Regions from separate parts of the Pseudobacter sp. genome, predicted to be linked through region 2. Evidence: riboswitches for the same ligand, from Rfam matches in the RefSeq annotation. Region 2 holds a riboswitch; each other region holds the start of a gene.
The links. Region 2 has a riboswitch for cobalamin ahead of ACTHMC_RS22205 (TonB-dependent receptor). Riboswitches for the same ligand answer to the same signal wherever they lie in the genome.

Region 1 (7,385 bases), on a different contig from region 2:
TTTTAGCATATGAGATGACCGAAGCCGCGGATTACACCTACGCAAACAGGCTCTGGAGCACCAGCAGTTTCAGTTGGGCTCCGGCAGCCCTTGGTAGCGTAAGCCGCTCTCTGAGCCCATCCAGAGATTCATTGTATTTTAAACTCGCAGATAACAAAGGCGCAGAAATGTTTCAGAAGATCAGGGATAAGGATGCGGCTTTTCAGGATGCCGGGTCGTTCCTGAATTATCTGAAAGGCATCACCATTAAAGTGAATGCGAATAATAACGGGGCGGTGTATTCATTCAAAACCGATAGCAGCACCGTGATGAGGATACATTATCACACCACCTGGCCTTATTATGAAAAACATACGATCAACTTTTACCCGACAAGAAGTGAATACCAGTTCAATCAACTCCTGACAAACAGAACAGGTACACCGCTGGAGAAAAAACAGGACGGGCAGGAAGAGTTTTATCCCGATGAAAGCAATCCTGTCGCTTACACGCAGACGGGCACCGGTGTAATGCTGAAAGTGAAGTTCCCGGCATTGCAGGATATTAAAACCATCGGAAAAACCATACAGTTGTTATCAGCTCAACTTATATTGAAGCCGGTGGAAGGAAGCTTTGACCAGTATACTTTTCCATTGCCGAAAACATTATTTGTGGCGCAGACCAATGCCACCAATATCATCGGCGAAAACCTGACTGATATTACCGGCGAAGCCACGCTGGCCGCTTCTCCCTATATCGATGATGTATACAGGCTCAATACCAGTTACACTTTCGATATAACACATTATATCGCGTATCTGCTGACGCAGAACAATAGCGCAGAAATGGGATTGTACATGCTGGAGGAAAGTCCGGGTACCACCAAACTGCTCAACAGGGCCGTGATCGGCAACAAACAAAACCCGAAATGGATCACCCAGCTGAAACTCACGCTTTTGACCACTACTGAATAACCCATTTATGCAATACAGATTTACAGCATTCTCCATACTGATGATCACCGCTATCCATTCCCGGGCGCAAAGCATCAACTCCCCCTACTCCACTTATGGTATCGGAGATATAGAGCACAGGTTCTATGATAAAACGGCTGGCATGGGAAATTCCGGTACCGCTCTGATGAGCTCGGGCTTTCATTTGCTCAATAAGAATCCTGCGTCGCTGGCGGGCCTCGACAGAAGCGTATTCCTGGGCAATGCAAGCCTTACGGCAAAAACAGTGAGCTATGCAGGCACACCCATTACCAGCGATAATAATACCGGTCGCGATCTCTTCATCAAGAACTTTTCCGTGGGCATTAAGCTGAACAGTTTCTGGACTTCCGGCATCAGTCTCATGCCCTACAGTTACGTGAACTATTCTTATCGATCCAAACTGAATATAGAAGGCAGCACTGAAAATTATGATGCCCTTTATGAGGGAGATGGAGGTGTGTACAATGTGAGCTGGAACAATGCTTTCAATGTGGGCAGGCACCTTGCACTGGGGCTTCGGACCTCCATACTGACGGGATCTGTAAACCAGACAGAACAATTACAGACCAGCTATTCCACGGAGCCCATCGAAACAAAAAAGAAAGATTACTACAGCAAATTCCGCTTTGAATATGGCGCCATTTACTTTGGAAAACTGAGCAGGAACTGGAAATATTCTTTAGGCGGGAAGTTTGCGGCAAAGACAGACCTGAACAGGGAAAGAAGCGTTACGATTACCCAGGGAAGCAGCACTATCAGGAAGGAAGAGATACTGGCGAATGATCATTTCACTTTACCTATGACCTTTGACCTGGGTCTGGCGCTGACCAGCAAGGGACGCACTACCTATTCGGTGGATTATACCTACCAGGACTGGGCCGCTGATCCGGTAAGGGGTTCAAACTGGAGCACGATCAACAGTTACAGGATTGCAGCCGGCGTGCAGGTCTCCAACCTGGTGGAGCAATGGAATATGCAATTTGAAAAAAGCTATGTGCAGGTAGGCGGCTATTTCAACAGGAGCTACCTGCGTGTGAACAATACTCCTATCGATGAGGTTGGCGCCACCATTAGTTATGGCGGTTACCTGGGTGGCAAAATGAGTTACGGGCTGGCATTGGAAGCGGGACAGCGTGGTACCGTAACCAACAACCTCATCAAAGAAACCTTTGTGCAGTTGAGTTTCCGGTTTTCTTTCCGGGAGTTTTTGTACTCGAAGGGAAGAAAGTATGATTGATGAATGTTGGTGTGCTGCCGTCACTCGCGGGGACGCGGGCGACTGGGCACTGCGAAATAAAACAGGGGCTCACCTTTTGTGGTGAGCCCCTGCTTCTTTTTTTGCGGATCCGTATTATTAAACCACAGCAGCTGTTGATTCAATAGCGCTGATGGCTTTGATTGTTTTGATCACGGAGTCCGGTGTTACGGAGATACTGTCGATCCCCTTTTCCACCAGGAATTGTGCAAAGTCCGGGAAATCGGAAGGTCCCTGACCACAGATGCCTACTTTCACCTTGCATTCTTTGGCGGTGTCGATGAGCATGCTGATCATTCTTTTCACAGCGTCGTTGCGTTCATCGTAGAGATGTGCCACGAGTGCGGAATCACGATCGAGCCCCAGGGTGAGCTGGGTGAGGTCGTTGGAACCGATGGAGAATCCGTCGATATGCTCGGCGAATTCGCGCGCCATCAGGATATTGGAAGGCAGCTCGGCCATGAGGTAGATCTCGAGACCGTCTTTACCCTGTACCAATCCGAATTCCTTCATAGTTTCTTTCACTTTCAGCAGCTCCGATACGGTTCTGCAGAAAGGGATCATCACTACTACATTGGAGAGGCCCATTTCTTCGCGTACGCGCTGGATAGCTTTACATTCCAGTCCGAATGCGGGTTTATAGGCATCAGAGTAATAGCGGGAGGCGCCGCGCCATCCGATCATCGGATTCTCTTCATGTGGCTCGAAATGTTTGCCACCGAGCAGGTTGAAATATTCGTTGCTCTTGAAGTCGGAGAAACGAACGATCACCTTGTTCGGGTAGAAAGCCGAAGCGATCTTGGCGATGCCGTATGAAAGTTTGCGGATGAAGAATTCTTCTTCGTTCTGATATCCTTTGATCAGCTTTTCGATGCTGCGGGTGAGTTCCGGATCGTTCAGATCACGGTGCTGCATCAGTGCCAGCGGGTGAACGCCGATATAATTGTTGATGATGAACTCTTCACGAGCCAGGCCAACACCACGGTTAGGGATATGCGAGAAGCGGAATGCCAGTGCCGGTGAAGCCACGTTCAGCATGAGTGCTGTATCTGTTTGCGGCAGATCATCGAGGGAGGTTTCCGTTACTTCGTAATCCATTTTACCGTTGTATACAAAACCCTCATCGCCTTCGGCGCAGGAGATAGTGATCTCCTGACCTTCCTGGAGGATATCGGTAGCGTTGCCGCAACCAACGATAGCGGGGACGCCCATTTCGCGCGCAACGATAGCGGCGTGACATGTCCTGCCTCCTTTATTGGTAACGATGGCGGAGGCTTTCTTCATGATCGGCTCCCAGTCGGGATCGGTCATGTCGGTAACCAGTACATCGCCTTCTTTGAACTCATGTCCTTCTTCAACGCGTTTGTCGAGGGAGAACATGATGCTTACCTTGCCGGCGCCGATCTTATCGCCTACGGCAATTCCCTTTACGATGGGTTTAATGTCCCCGGGTTTGTTCTTCATCACATATTCAGTGATGGTATTGTGCTTTTTGCGGGAATGGATGGTTTCCGGGCGTGCCTGCACAATGAAGAGTTCCTGTGAGAGGCCGTCCAGCGCCCATTCCACGTCCATAGGGCACCAGTAATTCTTGATCTTGCTGTAGTACTGTTCGATGATGGCCACCCAACCTGCGAGTTTAAGGATATTCTCGTCGGAGAGGCAGAAACGGTACTGTGCTGATCTTTCGGTAGGGATGATGCGCACACGTTCATCGGGGTCATCACCGTACACCATTTTCTGGTCTTTAATGCCGAGCTTTTTCTCGATAATGGATTTGTATCCTTTTTCGAGTGTGGGCTTGAATACGAGGAATTCGTCGGGTGATACGCTTCCCTGTACTACCATTTCACCGAGGCCGTAGGAGCCGTTGATCACGATCACGTCTTTGAAGCCGCTTTCGGTATCCAGTGAGAAGGCAACGCCTGAGCTGCCGAGATCCGAGCGGACCATCTTCTGTACGCAAACGGACAGGCCAACCAGGAAGTGGTCGTACTTGAATGTTTCGCGGTAGCTGATAGCGCGGTCGGTAAAGAGAGAGGCGAAGCAGTTACGCACGGCGTCGATGAGTGCGGCTGGTCCACGTACGTTCAGATAGGTTTCCTGCTGTCCTGCAAAGGATGCATCGGGAAGGTCTTCTGCAGTGGCTGAGGAGCGCACGGCTACGTCTGTACCTTGCTGGTCATACTTTGCAGAGAGCGTGTAGTAGGCTTCAATGATCTGCTGACCCAGTTCCGGTGGAAACCTGGCGTTACGCACGAGGTTACGGATCTGCAGGCCGGCGCGGCGAAGCGATTCCACATTGTTGTAATCGATCTCTTTCACCAGGGCCCGGATGGTGGAATCGAGGTTGTTGAATTTAATGAACTCATTGTAGGCGTTCACTGTGATGACAAAACCTCCGGGAATGTTTACACCAAGATTGGTGAGGTTTTGTAGCATCTCGCCCAGGGAGGCATTCTTTCCACCGACTGTGTCGATGTCGTGAATGCCAACTTCATGCAATAGCAGGATGTTGCTGGTTGTTTTCATCTTCAAAAAAATGGTTGTCTGATGTCAGGATCTGTTTGGCAATCCAAAAGTAGGTAACGAACGTTTGTATACGGTAGAACTTATCAACAATATTTTTAATGTGTATTGCAGACGCGTTAACAAAGGTTAATTCTAGGGGCTGTAAGCACTTGCCGGACGCAAGCCGCATCATTCCTGTACTTCCATATAATCCCCATTAATTATACACATCCTGTGATTAAGTTAAATTGGAAAACGCCCCCCCTGATACTACGTTTGCAGTCGCTCTTGTACGCAATTTGTACCGGTTCCCGGACCTGTTCGCAGCCTCCGGGAGAATTCAGGGGAACCATGTGTAAGTCATGGACTGTTGCGCAACTGTAAGTTCACCGGCATCGCCACCACACCTGTGGCAATGGGAGCTCCGGTGGTCCCGCACTCAGAATGGGGACTAAAAACAAGTCAGGATACCTGCCCGGTATGATCTGTGCTGAATCCTTCGCATTAAAGGTAAATGCATAATTATGATAAGTGCCTGTACTTTATTCCAGGAATGAAGTAGAGGGCATATTATCGCTGTCTCTTACCTTTTCTGCGATCATTAAATGTGAATTAAAAAGCGATAGTATGCAACACGAAAACGAGATTCTTTTACAGGAAAACAAAGACCGCTTTGTGATCCTTCCCATCAACTATCCCAGAGTTTGGGAAATGTACAAGAAGCATGAAGCCAGTTTCTGGACAGCCGAAGAGATTGACCTGAGCGGAGACCTGAAAGACTGGGCTTCCCTGAACGATGGCGAACGCCATTTCATTTCACATGTACTTGCATTCTTCGCAGCCAGCGACGGCATTGTAAACGAAAACCTGGCCGTTAACTTCATGTCTGAAGTGCAACTGCCCGAAGCACGCTGCTTTTACGGTTTCCAGATCATGATGGAAAATATCCATTCTGAGACCTATGCCCTCCTCATCGACACTTATATCAAAGACCCGCAGGAAAAATATCACCTTTTCCATGCTATCGATACTGTTCCCGCAGTGAAAAAGAAAGCCGAATGGGCTCTCCGCTGGATCGAGAACGGCTCCTTCGCTGAAAGACTGGTGGCATTCGCTGCCGTTGAAGGCATCTTCTTCTCCGGCTCCTTCTGCTCCATCTTCTGGATGAAGAAACGCGGCCTCATGCCAGGCCTCACCTTCTCCAACGAGCTCATCAGCCGCGATGAAGGCCTCCATTGCGAATTCGCCTGTCTTCTTTACAGCATGCTCAGCAATCAGCTGCCTAAAGAAGAAGTGTACAAGATCATCGGAGACGCCGTACGCATCGAAAAAGAATTCATCACTGAAGCTCTGCCCGTTGACCTCATCGGCATGAACGCCAAACTGATGCAGCAATACATCGAATTCGTTGCAGACCGCTGGCTCCAGGAACTGGGATGTGAAAAGATGTTCAACACCGCCAACCCCTTCGACTTCATGGAAATGATCTCCCTCGAAGGGAAAACAAACTTCTTCGAAAAACGCGTGGGCGATTACCAGAAGTCAGGTGTCATGGGCGGCGGAAAAGATGCCAACACCTTCACGCTTGAAGAAGATTTCTAAGCACCCATTATTACTAATACTTACTACCACCATTAATATTCAGCATCATGTTTGTAGTTAAAAGAAACGGAAAAAAAGAATCTGTCAAATTCGACAAGATCACAGCACGCGTTGAAAAACTCTGCTATGGTCTGGACAGGCGCTTCGTGAACTCCATCGACGTGGCAAAGAAAGTGATCGAAGGGCTCTACGATGGCGTTACCACCACCGAACTTGACAACCTCGCTGCAGAAACTGCCGCTTCACTCACCGTGAAGCACCCTGATTATGCACTGCTCGCCAGCCGCATCGCCATCAGCAACCTGCACAAAAATACCATCAAGAGCTTCTCTGAAACCATGAAGCTCCTCTACGAATGCAGGGACGCCAAAGCCGGCAAAGCCGCTCCTCTCCTTGCAGACGATGTATGGGAAGTGATCCGGCAGAATCATGAGCTGCTCGACTCCACCATTATCTACGACCGCGATTATGCATTCGACTACTTCGGCTTCAAGACCCTGGAGAAATCCTACCTCCTCAAGGTTGACGGCAAAGTAGCAGAACGACCGCAGCATATGTACATGCGCGTAGCCATCGGCATCCACAAACAGGATATCGAAGCCGCTATCAAAACCTACCATATGATGAGCGAGCGCTGGTTCACACATGCCACGCCCACCCTCTTCAATGCAGGTACCCCCAAACCACAGATGAGCTCCTGCTTCCTCCTCACTATGAAGGACGATAGCATCGACGGCATCTACGACACCCTGAAACAAACTGCCAAGATCTCCCAGAGCGCAGGCGGTATCGGTCTTTCTATCCACGGCATCCGCGCCACCGGCTCCTATATCGGAGGCACCAACGGCACCAGCAACGGTATCATTCCCATGCTCCGCGTGTACAACGATACTGCCCGCTACGTTGACCAGGGCGGCGGCAAACGCAAAGGCGCTTTCGCCATTTACCTGGAACCCTGGCATGCAGATGTATTCGAATTCCTGGACCTCCGCAAGAACCACGGTAAGGAAGAGCTCCGCGCACGCGACCTCTTCTACGCCCTC
Region 2 (7,385 bases):
CTCAAATTCATTTGCCAGCTGCTTCCGGTGCACTGACAGACAAAGCCGAAGTCAGGCATTTCCTGCTGCTGATCCTGGTGTATGAATGCAGTCAGATCCTCATCAATAATTGCGATGTTATACTGGTAAAACATTTTTTTCCGCCCGGGGAAGCAGGACTGTATGCGGCACTGGCGCTGATAGGAAGACTGGTTTATTTCGGTACCTGGACTGTAGTGACACTGCTTTTCCCTTTAGTGATAAAGCTGGAGAAGGAAGGCAGGCCACATCTGTTGTACTTTTTCGGAGGACTATTGACAGTGGCATGCCTTGGTGGTTGCATTGTAGTGGCCACCTGGCTATTCCCTGAATGGATGGTAAGGATATTGTTTGGTGAACCTTATCTTGGCATAGCAGGCTATTTATGGAAATATTCACTGGCCACAGCACTTTTTGCGTGCGCCAACGTTTTCGTGTATTACAATGTATCCCTCAACAGAAGGTTGCCTGTATGGTTGACCATAATTGCCGGACTGTGCCAGGTGGTGCTGATATGGAAGTTCCATTACAGCTTTGATCAGGTGATTAACATCCAGATCTGGCTGATGACAGCGTTGATCCTGCTGCTGATGATGGTTCAGGCAATGTATGAGCATGGCCACAAACAAACTTCCAGGAGCATTAACTGAATCTGATTTCATGAAAAAACACCTGTTGGTCTTATTCTTTTCTGTACTTTTTTTCTCCGGCCACGCGCAGGATGCGTTGCAGCCAGGCTATGTAATGCTGGAGAAAGGTGAGTTTGCGGCTGCCGCTGTGTTCTTTGGGAATTATCTACAAAAAGATCCCGGTAACCGCACGGCCAGGCTTTGTTATGGAAGGGCCATCGGTCTTTCAGGCCAGCCGGAAACAGCCAAAAAGATTTTTGATAGCTTGCTCATCAGGTATCCTGGTGATTTTGAGATCCTCCTCAACAGTGCAGAAGCATTGATGTGGAACAAGGAATTTGAGCAGGCTAAAAATGCATACTATCACTTGTTGCTGACACAGCCCGAGAACTTTCCGGCAACGCTGGGATATGCCAATGCCCTTTCCGGTATCCGGTCATACGATTCCGCCCTCGTTCATATCGATAAAGCTTTGCGGCTAATGCCTGGTAATGCTAATGCAATGGTCAGCAGAAAATATACCCGGCTTGCACTGGCAGACCAACTGATGAAATTGAATTTATACGATCAGGCAACCAGCTATCTTCAGCAAAACCTAAAGGACTTTCCGGAAGACGGGGAAACTATGTTCGTAGAAGCGCAGTTGCTCACCATGACCAAAAAATTCCGGGAAGCTTTGTTTATTCAAAAGCAACTGCTGCAAAAAAGGAAGCGGGCAGTGGATGCGGCCCTTGGCATATCCTATATTCTTTTTCTTCAGAAGAAAAAGAAACTATCCCTTGTTTATGCTGATACTGCTGTGATGTTGGCTTCAGACACGTCCACTATGCTCAGGGCACGCCTGGGAAGGGTGGTGGCGCTGGGTTGGAATGAGAAGTTTGCAGCAGCTTTCCGTGAGCTGGATTCACTGGAAGCCGGTTACCCGCGAAGTACAGATATACAAGTGAAAAGGGCGATGCTGCTTGCCTGGCAGAAGAACTTTGGCAAATCGGAACTCCTGTTCAGGAACGTACTCCAGCAGCAACCTACTTCATTTGATGCAAATATGGGACTGGCGGATGCACTGTTTGCCAGGGAACTTGATCAGCAGTCATACAGCTTTCTGGATTCCACCCTGCACTATTATCCTGGTCAGAAAGATGCCAGGGAATTCATGCAGAAGATCAGCCTCAGACACGCCCCCACGATCACCGCCGACGGATTCCGCAGCACAGATAAAGGTGGCAATGAGTCATATAATTACCATGTTGGTGTGGCATTTGACATTGTTCCGAGATTGAGGATGGCAATGGATTACAGAGCCAGGCACACGCGAGACAAGCATTCGGATCAGCATGCAAGCAACGAACATTATACACTGGGATTAAGGTATCGTGTCAGTTCAAGCCTGTTGTTGAATGGGGCCCTGAACAGCAGCCAGTTGAACGGGACGGAAAATAAACATCAGTTGCTCGCAGATATTGCTGCAGAATGGAAGTTCGCACGCTGGCATACCGCAGAGCTTCGCTACAGGAGTGATGTGCAGAATTTTACTACCAGCCTCATCAACAGCAATATCACCATGAATAATTATATACTTACCTATAACCTGGTCACTCCGGTAAAGCTCGGCTTGTTTTCCCAATATTATTATACCTCTTACAGCGATCATAATAATCGCGGCCTGCTGTTTGCCTCACTCTATTATAATATTCTTACAGATCCTGTGTGGAAAGCAGGGATCAATTACAATCAGCTGCGTTTTGATGACCAGGTACCCGCAAAATATTTCAGTCCGGAACAATTCAGGAGTTATGAATTGTTCAGTGCAGTTGAAAACCTCGAGATACCGGGAAAGAAATGGCTGTACCAGGCTCTGGTGGCAGGCGGTTTTCAGAAGATCGATAAGGAATCCGGTCAGGCTATTTACCGTTTTAACGTTACACTTGGGTACAAGCCTGCCCCTGCTTTCCAGGTGCTTGCTTATTTTCTGCACAGTAACAGCGCCAGTTCAACCGTTGCAGGGTTTACTTACTCGGAAATGGGAATTAAAATAAAATACATCTTACTGCAGTGGTACAAAGGCATGAAGTAAGCTGGAAGAACTGGCTGTTGTCGTTTCCCGGATAAGGTCATTATTTTACCGTTCAAACGAACAGACTTGCCAGATGAAATATAAACCGCTATGTTGTTGTACAAATATTCACCATGAAGCGCTGTACATTTATCCTGGCACTTATTATCTCATTTACTGTTGTCAAATCTCAGGCACAGCCGAAATTCCCCGGAAACTTTATCGGCCACTGGTACGGCAAACTCAACTGGTATTCTTACGGCGCTGCCAATCCGCGTATTGTTGATATGGAATTGCATATCCAACCTTCCAGAGATAGCATCGATCAATACATCTGGCATATCATTTACGGCAAGCCTTCTGAAGACAGCCGGCCATATTTATTGAAAGCAATTGACACTGCAAAGGGTCATTGGGTGATAGATGAAGTGAATGGCATCAGGCTTGACCAGTACTGGAAAGGAGGCAAGCTTGCAGGAGCTTTTACTGTAAGTGGTAATACTATTGTCAACAGCTACTGGATGGAAAATGACGAACTACACCTGGAATTTTTCTCCTATCCTGTAAAAGCAATAACAACCAGCGGTAATGGAACGGAGGAGTCTCCGAAGGTTGACAGTTATCATATCAGGTCTTATCAACAAGCCGTTCTGAAGAAAAAATAAACAACTGACATTCATCTCTTCTTTGCCTTGTATTTTTTACACAATCCTCTTTCTCTCCGGCTTCTCACTATTTTATATTACTTTCGCGCTGCAATTGGTTTCTGGCATTCATTTCACGATGCCAGGATTAAAAGGGAATCAGGTGCGAAACCTGAGCAGACCCGCTACTGTAAGTTCTGTATAACACTTTGACAATCTACACGCCACTGTTTTTAGTGAACAAAAACGGGAAGGCCGCTCAAAGTGGGAACAAGCCAGGAGACCTGCCACTGCAGATAGATTTTAAGCTTTCGAGGATGAGGCTTGAAACAAATTCGACCATTTACCCGGTCTACGTGTTTTCGTTTTTTATCCTGTAAGCTATCCATAATCAATCAATTATTGGATATATGTCAAACGCATTAAAAACGTTGCTGATAGCGTTTTTTGCATTTTTTGGCAGGTATTCGTATGCGCAGCATTCGCGGAAAGATGCTGCTCGTATCGATACCGGCCGCATCAAAACCTTACCCGGCGTTACAGTTTCTGCAACGCCATTCAGAGAAGTGATCCCTTCTCAGAAACTCTCCGGCGAAAAACTGAAGAGCCTTAACAGCTATTCGGTAGCTGATGCCATTCGCTATTTTGCCGGCGTGCAGGTGAAAGATTATGGAGGGATCGGTGGCCTCAAAACTGTGGACATGCGCAGCATGGGCACCAATCATATGGGTGTATTCTATGATGGCATCCAGCTGGGCAACGCACAGAACGGACAAATAGATCTTGGAAAGTTTTCCATGGATAATATCGAGTCCATCTCTCTTTACAACGGGCAGAAGAGCGATATCTTTCAACCTGCCAGAGATTTCTCATCATCCGGCACCATCTATATCCGCAGCCGAAGGCCTGCTTTCGATTCTGCAAAAACCACCAATGTAAAAGCGGTCTATAAAACAGGCTCTTTTGATCTGATCAATCCTTCTTTATTACTGGAGCATAAGTTTACCGATAGTTTAGCCGCTTCCTTCAGTGGTGAATACGTGAACTCTTCCGGGCGTTATCCGTTCCGTTACAGAAGAGTGTTGAGCGGAACACGAAAGACCGCCTGGGATACAACAGCCACCAGAGAAAACGGAGACATCAATGCACAAAGACTGGAGGCGGGATTGTTTGGGAATATCACGCGCGGGTACTGGAATGTCAAGACTTATTTCTATAATTCTGAAAGAGGAATACCCGGCGCCATCGTAAACAATGTTTGGCTGCGCTCCCAAAGACAGTGGGACAGAAATTTCTTTTTACAGGGTTCCTTCCAGAAAAATATTCTCAGTGGCTACGATATCCAGGTAAACGCGAAGTATGCCAATGATTTTATGCGGTTTCTGAACCCTGATACCACGCTGCTTTATATCGATAATAAGTTCTACCAGAAAGAATGGTATGCTTCTCTTGCCAATAAATACAATCTCACACAAAAGATCAGCATCAATTTATCTACTGACTTCCAGTACAACACGCTCACTGCAAACCTGGATGGTTTTGTATTTCCCAAAAGACTCACTTCCCTGGTGGCACTTGCCGGGGCCGCAGAATTCTGGAAGGTCAAATTGCAGGCAAGTTTGCTTGCGACATTCATAAAAGAAGAAGTTTCGGCGGGTAACACGGTAACCGGTGAAGCGGCCGTTTCTGCTCCTTCAAAAAAAGAACTGACACCTGCATTCTTCGTTTCCTTTAAACCCTTTCCCAAAGCGGACTTCAACGTAAGGGCCTTTTACAAGAATATTTTCCGGATGCCCACTTTCAACGACCTGTACTACACTGATATAGGCAATATCAACCTGAATCCTGAATACACGCATCAGTATAATATCGGGTTTGCCTATCGTAAGATTTCTCCGGAGTCAGTGTTGAGGGAATGGCAGTTATCCTCTGATTTTTATTTCAACCAGGTTACAGATAAAATAGTAGCTGTACCCAAAGGCAGCGGTATGTATCGCTGGATGATGGTGAATTACGGCTACGTGGAAATCATAGGAACCGATATGGTGGCCGATATGGCTTTTGCCCTGCCTGCTGATCTCGGGCTGAATGTAAGAGTCACCTACACTTACCAGAAAGCACAGGATTTTGCGATCCGGAAAAATATTGAACTGCAAAAGATGACCTGGGGAGGACAGATCCCTTATATCCCCTGGCATAGCGGTTCAATCATTTCAAGTGTACAGTATAAATCATGGCGATTGAACTACAGCTTTATCTATGTAGGTGAGCGATATACCAATTCTGCCAACATACGAGAGAATTACGAACAGCCCTGGTACACCAGCGATCTGTCTGCATCCAAAGATCTTACATACAAAAGATTCCGTTTCCGGATTGCCGGCGAGCTCAACAACGCGCTCAACCAGGATTATGATGTGGTACAAAACTATCCCATGCCGAAACGTAATTATAAAATCATCTTATCCGTTGAACTATGAAAAAAGATCCGTTATTCTTCATAGTGCTTTTGTTGTTGGTTCTGTTGACTTGCTCTTGCAGAAAGGATATAGAAGTATTCATGAATGAAGACACTACCCTGGAGCCTCCTTCCAGCAATGGTTTTTTGGGATTCTATATGCTCAACGAAGGCAATATGGGGAGTAATAAAAGTACGCTTGATTATTTCGATTACACTACCGGCACTTTCCAGCGGAATATTTATGGAGCCAGGAATCCAACCGTTCCCAAAGAGCTGGGCGATGTAGGCAATGATATCGCAATCTATGGAAGCAAGCTCTACGCCGTGATCAATGCCAGTAATAAAGTGGAAGTGATGGATGCAGGAACGGCTAAAAGGACCGGCCAGATCCAGATCCCCAACTGCCGTTATATCAAGTTCCATGAAGGATATGCCTACGTTACTTCTTACGCAGGGCCTATTGAAGTGAATCCCAATTACACGCAGAAAGGATATGTGGCAAAAGTAGACACTACAACATTAAAAGAAGTTGCCAGATGCATAGTAGGCTTTCAGCCGGATGACCTGGAAATTTCAAATGGAAAGATCTATGTGGCCAATTCCGGAGGTTATATGGGAGCAGGCAATACAGAGAAATATGAGAAGACGGTTTCTGTAATTGACATCGCCACTTTTAAAGAAGATAAACGCATCGACGTGGCTTACAATCTCCACCACCTGCAGTCAGATAAGCGCGGCAATCTATGGGTAACCTCCCGGGGCGATTATAAGAACCTGCCTTCCAGGCTTTATTTCATAGACAAAGACCAACAGAAGGTGACTGATACGCTGCCCATTGCCGTCAGCAATTTTTACCTGGATGGCGACTCCCTCTATATCTACAGCACGGAATGGAGCTATGTCACCTATTCCAATGTGATCACTTATGGTATCGTGAATACACTTACCCGTAAGATCGTTACCCGCTCATTTATTACAGATGGCACAGACAAACAGATAGAAATCCCTTACGGAATACTGGTACACCCGGTAACTAAAGACATCTATGTTACCGATGCCGGGAACTATGTATCCCCCGGAATGCTCTATTGCTTTACCAAAGCCGGCAGAAAGAAATGGAGCGTACGTACCGGTGATATCCCCGCACACTTTACTCTTTTACCTCAACAATAAAAGCAACGCTCATTTTTAAAAAGTATAGACTGAATGTAAAACGTATGAAAAAACACATCCTTTGCAAACTGCTGGCAGTTGTTATATTATTTGCCTTCTCCTGCAGGAAAGAGCAATACCGGGCTCCGGCTATTTCCGGTGTCACGGGCGATGCCATTGTTATGAATATCGGCGATAAGATGATACTGGCGCCAACCATCACTAACCTGAAAGGCAATACCTACAGCTGGCTGGTGAATGGAACACAGGTGGCAACCGGTGAGATCAGTTACACGTTTGCTGCTACTGAACCGGGAAACTTTGACGTGACCTTCAAGGTTGACAACAAAGGAGGCACTGACCAGCAGATATTTAAAATTGTGGTAGAGAAAACGATTGCTGTTTCCATAGCCGAAGGGATTACTGTG
Region 3 (7,385 bases), on a different contig from region 2:
CCGCCACTCCAGTTCATGAATGACTGCTTTATTGAATTCTTTACCAGGCTTTTAACGCTCAGGCTCATGGGCTTGTTAATCGTTTTGCAATATAATGGAACAAATTCTCAAACAATCAAATTTTTACAGCTCTTCCGGACACCATGAACACCGCATCGTCTGCATGGCGCGCAATCAGTTGGTTGGCCCAACCCTGAAGATCGGTGAACCTCCGGCCCACTTCCGTATCTGCATGCAGGCCCATGCCTATTTCGTTTGAAATGATGATGAACACGCCGGGTCGCTGTTTCAGTTGTAGTATTTCCTGCTCCACCAGCTGCAGGCATTGCTGCACATCATTCTTCGTATCCACAAAAAAATTGGTCAGCCAGAGCGTAACACAATCTATCACTACCACACGGCCATCGATAGGCAGTGCGGCAAAATGTTTTTCTTCTTCGATGTTCGTCCAGGGTTCATCACGGTCGTTCTGATGAATACGGATCCGGTCTTCAAACTCTGTATCCCATTTACGGGCCGTAGCCAGATACACTGGATTGCTGCTGAGGCTGAGTGCCAGCTCCTGCGCATAGCGGCTCTTGCCGCTTCTCACGCCGCCGGTTACATACACTATGCGGTTACCGGTGGTCATGCCAGGCATGTTTTTCTTTGAAAAAAGTATCTTTTTGTGAGAGGTCCAGGAGGCAGGCGCGGCAAAGGCATTCACCATAGCGGGCTTCCAGGAAAGCGCGTTGCTCGGAATCGAGACTGATGCCATAACACTGGCAATGGGTCACATCGCCCACTTTGCATTCGAAGCCGGCATTACAGCGGGGACATTTCTTGGCTTCATGCTTGCACATACTCCGTGTTTTGAAAGAGGGAAACTGTTTTGTGACGGAGTTGGTGGGGAACCTTGAAGAACTGTGGATGGAAGCAGGCTGCAAGGATCTCGATACCGTCCACCAGGGTGCCGGCACTGGGCTGTGTGAAGAGATCGTAGTCTGCTATATGAACGGCCCGCTCTTTCACGGCAGTGAGATTTTCCCAACCGGGCTTCTGTGTGAGGAGATGAAGTTCTTCCCGGCTTCTTTTTACATCAAAGCCGCAGGGCGCGATCACCAGTACTTCGGGATCGTACTTCAGTATTTTTTCCCAGGGCGTAACAATGCTGTCGCCCGCAGGGTTGGAGAGCATATCGATGCCTCCTGCATAGGCTACCTGGAAGGGGATCCAGTGCCCGCAATTGTAAACCGGTTCGATCCATTCCATGATCATTACCCTTTTGGGCATGGCACGATGCGCGCGTAATGTATCGATGATAGTGTCGATCCTTTGCTGCAGGGCCGCCAGGTAAGGGTAGGCGGCCTCTTCAGCGCCCATTGCCGAAGCAATGGTGATAGCTGTCTGGAAAACATCCTGCAGGCTGTTAGGCGTCAGCGCCACCAGCTTCGGTTGCTTATCCAGGTTAGCCACGGCAGCAGCCGTACAGGCAGTATCGATCTGACAAACCTCACATACATCCTGGGTGAAGATCACATCGGGTGCGATCTCACCAAGGGCCTGCTCATCCACATAGTAGAGGCTTTTGCCCTGTGCCTTGGAGGCAGAGAAGATCCTGTCGATTTCGATACTGCTGTATTGCTTGCCTTCCAGCACACAACGCACCACTTTTGTTTTCTCGGCCAGCGCCTGCGGGGGACACTCAAACGTAATGCCCTGCAGCATATGCTGCAATTGCATATCGTAGATCATCTGCGTGGCGGCGGGTAGAAAAGAAGAGGCGGTCATGATGCTGTATTGAAAGATTTGAAATTAATGTGCCAGTCGCAATGCACTGTACCTGCGTTGCAGCAGCTCAAAACCTCCGAACAGAACAACACTGTACACCAGTGTGCCTGCCAGGAAATTCCTTTCATAAGGGATGGCTGCCACCAGGCTGGTAAAATATCCTGCCAGTGTTTTGGGATACATGCTGTTCTCGATCAGGAAGCAACCGGGGCTGGTACCGATCCAGTGGATCAGGGTAGCCACCAGGGAAGCAATGATCACATTGCTCACGGTCACTTTACGGATGATGAACCTGGAAGCCACTGCCATCAGTGCATACGAGATATAGGTCCAGTAGAAACCTTCATAAAAGAAGCGCCATTCATTATAGTAAACAAAACGGTTGAGGATGATATCGCTCATCCAGAGAGTGAGCACAGGGAATAGAACCGATTTCACCCTGTTATTGAAATAAGCGCCTCCAAACAGGGCCATAGCGCCCAGGGGTGTGAATGTGGCGATCGGGTTCATGGGAGCTTCCGAGCTCAGGATGATCCTCATCAGGGCAACCACCATCATAAATGCAAACAGTACAGTGTTGCGCGGATTGATTTGTTTCAATGACATGTTCGTTTCTGTTTTATGAGTTTATAACCTTACTGCCAGACCAGCGGTGATATTGGTGCCTTGTGTGCCATATCCATACACTTCCTGGTATTTGGCATTCGTGATATTCTTCAGGTCAGCAAATATACGGATACGATTGTTCAACAAACGGTATTCCGCATATGCATTCCAGAGGGTGTAAGAAGCCAGGTCAACCTGGATGGATCCGTAAGGAGGATTGTTGTCGAATGCCAGATCGTAACGCTTACCATAGTTGTAAACAGTGGTGCTTACAAACAGGTTTTTGGTAACGCTGTAAGCGATGGTACCACCGAAGCTATGCTTTGGTCTGCGGATAAGATTGTTGTATGAAGTGTCTTTGCCTCCGCCAGTAGTGGTATGCAGGTCTCCTTCCAGGAAGGTGTAATACAGTTTCACCTGCAGGTCTTTATTGATATTGATGGTTGGCTCCACTTCAAAACCATGGTCTTTCTGTTTGTTGAAGTTCATCAGCATGGCGCTTGGAGAAGTTCTGAATACGATCACATCCTTCACTTCCCTGTTGAAATACACTACACGTGCATCGATGAGGTTATTGAAGAAAGATGCCTGTACACCACCTTCATAGGTTGTTGACTTTTCAGGCTTCAGATCAGGATTGGCGCCGTACGTGCCATACAGTGATTCCAGGGTAGGCGCTTTGAAGGCAGACGCCAGGTTGGCAAACACCTTGATATTCTGGTTGATCAGGTATGATGGATTGAAACTATAGGTCCAGTTTTTACCATACTTGCTATGCTTATTGTGGCGGCCGCCTGCTTCCAGGTAGAAGCCGCCCAGGTTTTTCAGGAATACCGATGCATAAGGGCTGGTGATATCGATGGTAGGATCAGCGGGCGTCATGCTCTTGTTGAGGACCTGCTGATATCTGTAATCCACACCGGCAAGCACCTGCACATATTTGTTGATGTTGTATTGACCGAATACTTCGGCCAGCTGTGTATTGCCATCAAAGGGATAGGCATCATACCTGCGGTCAACTTTATTGTACTGGTACTGACCGGTCAGCTGTACGTCTTTCAGTTTGTAGTTGACCCTTGTACCGGCAGTCAGTGCGCTGGTCTGGAAATTATAGTTGGCATCCAGGAAAGAACCGCCATCATATCCGCCACGGAAATAGGAGTAACGGAAGAAAGGCATTACATGCAGGTTGCTGAGCACTTCTCCATCGATGTCTACATTGAAGGAGTTACGCAGAAAACCGTCTTTGTCGAAGGTTTTCACTGCATTGGTATCCAGTGCTTCTGAGATGCCGCGGGACTCATGGTGCATATACCCGATATTGTAACGCAGTTTGTCCGCTGAACCCGTCAGGCCTGCACTTGCATTGAATGTATTGTAAGAGCCGAAAGCGATATTACCGAAAAGCTCCGCAGGTTTGCTGCCGCCTTTACGGGTAATGATATTGATAACGCCTGCAATGGCATCGGATCCATAGAGCGTGGATTGAGCACCTTTGAGGATCTCGATCCTTTCGATCTGTTCCAGCGGGAAGAGACGGAGGTCGAAGGCCCCGCCAACACCGGTAGGATCGGAAACAGGAATGCCGTTAACCAGGATCACGGTATAATCGGAAGATGCGCCGCGGAGAAATACTGATTTGTCTTTCCCAGGGTTGCTGGTAGCGCCATTGATGATCAGGCCGGCCTGTTCTGTCAGCAATTGTGAGAGGTCTTTACCCAGGCTTCTGTCGATAACAGTTCTGTCGATCACAGTGATCACCTTACCGGTTTCTGAGGCTTTGCGTTCGTACTTAGAGGCAGTCACCACCACTTCGTCAAGTTGCTTTTTGGCGGTGGAGTCTTGCGCACTGGCATGCATAGCAGCAAGCAGGGCCGCAAGGGAGAGAAGTTTCTTGTTCATGTTCGTAGTTTGTTTTGAGAACTATGAACCTTCGGAAATTAATTCATTACTGAAATGAAATGTGAGGTAGTGCAGTTGAATGCACTCATTTCATCCCGGCTTTTCACCCGAAAGCTCGCTGATGTTATTACAGGCAACTGGCAGGTCTTCTGGCTTGTTGCCTGTTCAACACCTTCCCATCAAACTAAGACAGTGGTATGAAGATTGAACATTGATACAGGGTTAACACTGCATCTGCAACTTACAGCTACGGGGATAGCACCGGAATTACACCGGTTTCCCTTTTAATCCTGGGACCAATGATGGCCCCGGAAACCAATTACTGGCGCAAATGTAGGCTTGTGGCAGTTACAGCCAAAATGATTTTACCAACTATATCGTAATGTGAGGCCTCCGAAGTAGTTAACACCCGGAGCTGTATTGTAGTAACGTCCGCCGGACGCATTGATATCGTTGCCCAGGCTGTACTCCGTATCAAACAGGTTATCAACGCCTGCGAAGAGATCGGCGTTGATCTTAGAACCGAAGTTTTTGCGCCATCCGGCCCTGATACCGGTCAGCTGATAAGCGCTGGCAAAATCCGCATTGGCATCATTCAGCGGAACAGGATCGCTGTAGAACCAGGTGATATTGGTGTAAATGCCGGGTTTGGTATTCAGGTCCAGCCCCGCAGCAACGGTATGCGGTGCCACCCCGGGGAGGGCCTTTCCGCTTAGGTCGGTGGTCAGTTGTTTGAAGTTGCGGTATTTGAAGAAGTACCAGGTATGGCTGCCCCAGAGTTGTAAGCCGGAAACGAAACCTTTTGATTTGGGGACGAAATTGTACCGCAGCTGTGATTCGATCCCTTCCTGCCTGGTAGTGCCGGCATTCTCGAAAAAGTCGGCACCACTCTGGTCACGTCTCTGTACGATGGCATCCTGGAGCTCGTAACGGAATGCATTCACTTCGATATACAATGCATTGTTCAGCCAGTTGCTTTTAACGCCTGCTTCATAACTCACACCATGCTCGGCATTCAGGTTTGTATTGATCACCGTGGTGCTTGGCAGTACTTCCTGTGAAGTGGGAGAGGAGAATCCTTTGCTGACACTGGCATATACCAGCAGTTGTGGAATTATTTTTTGAGAGATGGCCACGCGCGGCGCCCACTCGTTATTGTATGTTCTCTTCTGAGTGGCAAGTTCAGGTGAGGATAAACGTTGGATACTGATAGATGATTTGTTGCTGCTCAGTCCTGCCTGAATGCTTGTGCCTGATTGCAGCTGCAATTCGGCCTGTGCAAACACGGAGTAGAGCCAGTTGCTGATCTCGTCGTCAGTTTGCAGGGCGGCAGGGTTACCATTATTGTTGGCAAATGTTTTTGTGTTGAAGAAGCCACGTTGTGCTTCTGCGCCTGCCAATGCGGTCAGCTGTGCAGTACTGTTCAGTTGTTTGTTCCAGGTGAAAACAGTCCTCCCGCCAAAGTGCGGTTCTGATCTTTTTTCATAATTGCGGAAAGTGGGATTCTTCAGCTGACTGAATGCGCCATATACGGTGCTGGTATTCTGAAAAACATCACTGAACCGGTAATTATGTGTGATGCCTGCCAGGAAGGTCTGCTGGCGGATGCCTGCCTGCGCCTGGTCTGCTCCCGGGAAAGCACCGGCTGCGGGCCTTGCCCCGCGCGGGTTGGCAAGAAATTCATTTTTGGTGAGCGCCCCTGGTGTCTGGTAATAAAGATCGCCGTACAGCACGGAGGTTTGAAGGCTCTGGCGTTCATTGAAACTGAGCTGCGATTCCCAGCTGGCCATATCCCTCCTGAATGAGGTATGATCACGGTAACCATCACCCGATTGCCGGGAATAGCTGATTGTATTGTTGCGGGCTGCATTGCCCAGCCTCAACTGCGCATTCAGGTTGAGCATACCGTAACTGCCACCTGCATAACCGATATAGGCGCCAGCCTTGAAATCCGCCGGTTTGCTGCTAAGCAGTAAAGCCCCACCGGTACCTGCACCATACAAACTGCTGGCAGGTCCTCGCACGATCTCGATATTCCTGATATTGTAAAAACTGAACTGGTTGAGATAGGTACTGCCGCCAGGATCGGTGAATGGAATGCCATTCCAGTACACTTTTACATTGCGTACACCAAAGGGCGAACGAAGGCTGCTGCCACGGATATTCAGGCGGTAGCTGCCAGGGCTTCTTTCCTCCATACGCACGCCGGGCGTGGCATTGATGGCAGGAAGGATACTCATATTATTGTAGCGGTCAAGTTGTGCGGGAGTAATTACGCTGATGGCCATTCCGGTTTCCTTCAACTGGCGGTTTTGTCCGTATGCGCGGACCTCCACTTCCTGTAACGTCCGGGCCGAATCATTGGAAGCGCCCGTCTGTGCTGCAACACGCAAAAAAACGCAAACAAGTATCAGAGCTGTAAGTAAGTATTTCATATTGGAGAGGATACCCGAATTTACGTGAAATGAACGGCAAATATTTTTTATCTTCCAAACATGAAGTCTTCCAAACTTGGTTTATTCGATCTTACCATGATTGTTATCGGCCTGGTGATCGGTATGGGCATCTTCCGTGCTGCCACCGATTCCGCCAAGGATGCGCTCACGCCGGGAATTTTCTTTGCAGGGTGGATTGTGGGAGGATTGGTTGCATTGTGCGGAGCCCTTACCTATGCTGAGATCGGATCCCGTCATCCGGTTACCGGTGGATACTATAAGATATTCTCTTATGCGTATCATCCGTCACTGGCCTTCTCTATCAATTGTATCATACTGGTGAGCAATGCGGCATCCGTGTCTGCCGTGGCATTGATCGGTTCCGGTTATATCAGCCGCGTACTCTTCAATGCACCTGCAACGGATACCACCAAAGTGATCATCGCCATTATCGCCATCGTTATATTTTATGGGGTCAACCTCATGGGATTGAAAATGAGTTCGCGCACACAGAACGTGCTCATGCTGATCAAGATCAGCATGGTGCTGCTGCTGATTGCCGCACTCTGCTTTCCCAGTCTCTACGTGGAGTCCGCTCCTGTAGCGGTAGCTGCAACGGAACACTCATGGGGCGACAGTATCCGGTCCTTCGGGCTTTGCCTGGTAGCCATC

Region 1: linked by a shared signal. The riboswitch ahead of ACTHMC_RS16475 (ribonucleoside-diphosphate reductase small subunit) and the one ahead of ACTHMC_RS22205 (TonB-dependent receptor) in region 2 are both predicted to bind cobalamin.
Region 3: linked by a shared signal. The riboswitch ahead of ACTHMC_RS04355 (TonB-dependent receptor plug domain-containing protein) and the one ahead of ACTHMC_RS22205 (TonB-dependent receptor) in region 2 are both predicted to bind cobalamin.

What each region holds. Positions count from the first base shown of each region.
Region 1 covers NZ_JBQCGW010000191.1:154-7,538, reverse strand. The annotation lists gene ACTHMC_RS16490 (DUF4270 family protein) at 1-953, shown strand, start outside; gene ACTHMC_RS16485 (hypothetical protein) at 961-2,211, shown strand; gene ppsA (phosphoenolpyruvate synthase) at 2,329-4,761, opposite strand; cobalamin riboswitch at 5,030-5,233, shown strand; gene ACTHMC_RS16475 (ribonucleoside-diphosphate reductase small subunit) at 5,368-6,342, shown strand; partial or broken gene ACTHMC_RS16470 (ribonucleotide reductase N-terminal alpha domain-containing protein) at 6,390-7,385, shown strand, end outside.
Region 2 covers NZ_JBQCGW010000255.1:1,368-8,752, forward strand. The annotation lists gene ACTHMC_RS22190 (hypothetical protein) at 1-668, shown strand, start outside; gene ACTHMC_RS22195 (tetratricopeptide repeat protein) at 679-2,721, shown strand; gene ACTHMC_RS22200 (hypothetical protein) at 2,835-3,365, shown strand; cobalamin riboswitch at 3,443-3,650, shown strand; gene ACTHMC_RS22205 (TonB-dependent receptor) at 3,755-5,824, shown strand; gene ACTHMC_RS22210 (YncE family protein) at 5,905-6,978, shown strand; gene ACTHMC_RS22215 (PKD-like domain-containing protein) at 7,023-7,385, shown strand, end outside.
Region 3 covers NZ_JBQCGW010000041.1:26,664-34,048, reverse strand. The annotation lists gene ACTHMC_RS04380 (ATP-binding protein) at 1-68, opposite strand, end outside; gene ACTHMC_RS04375 (bifunctional adenosylcobinamide kinase/adenosylcobinamide-phosphate guanylyltransferase) at 116-631, opposite strand; gene ACTHMC_RS04370 (cysteine-rich CWC family protein) at 618-842, opposite strand; gene ACTHMC_RS04365 (ABC transporter substrate-binding protein) at 829-1,770, opposite strand; gene ACTHMC_RS04360 (DUF6580 family putative transport protein) at 1,795-2,376, opposite strand; gene ACTHMC_RS04355 (TonB-dependent receptor plug domain-containing protein) at 2,398-4,278, opposite strand; cobalamin riboswitch at 4,401-4,613, opposite strand; gene ACTHMC_RS04350 (TonB-dependent receptor) at 4,644-6,713, opposite strand; gene ACTHMC_RS04345 (APC family permease) at 6,774-7,385, shown strand, end outside.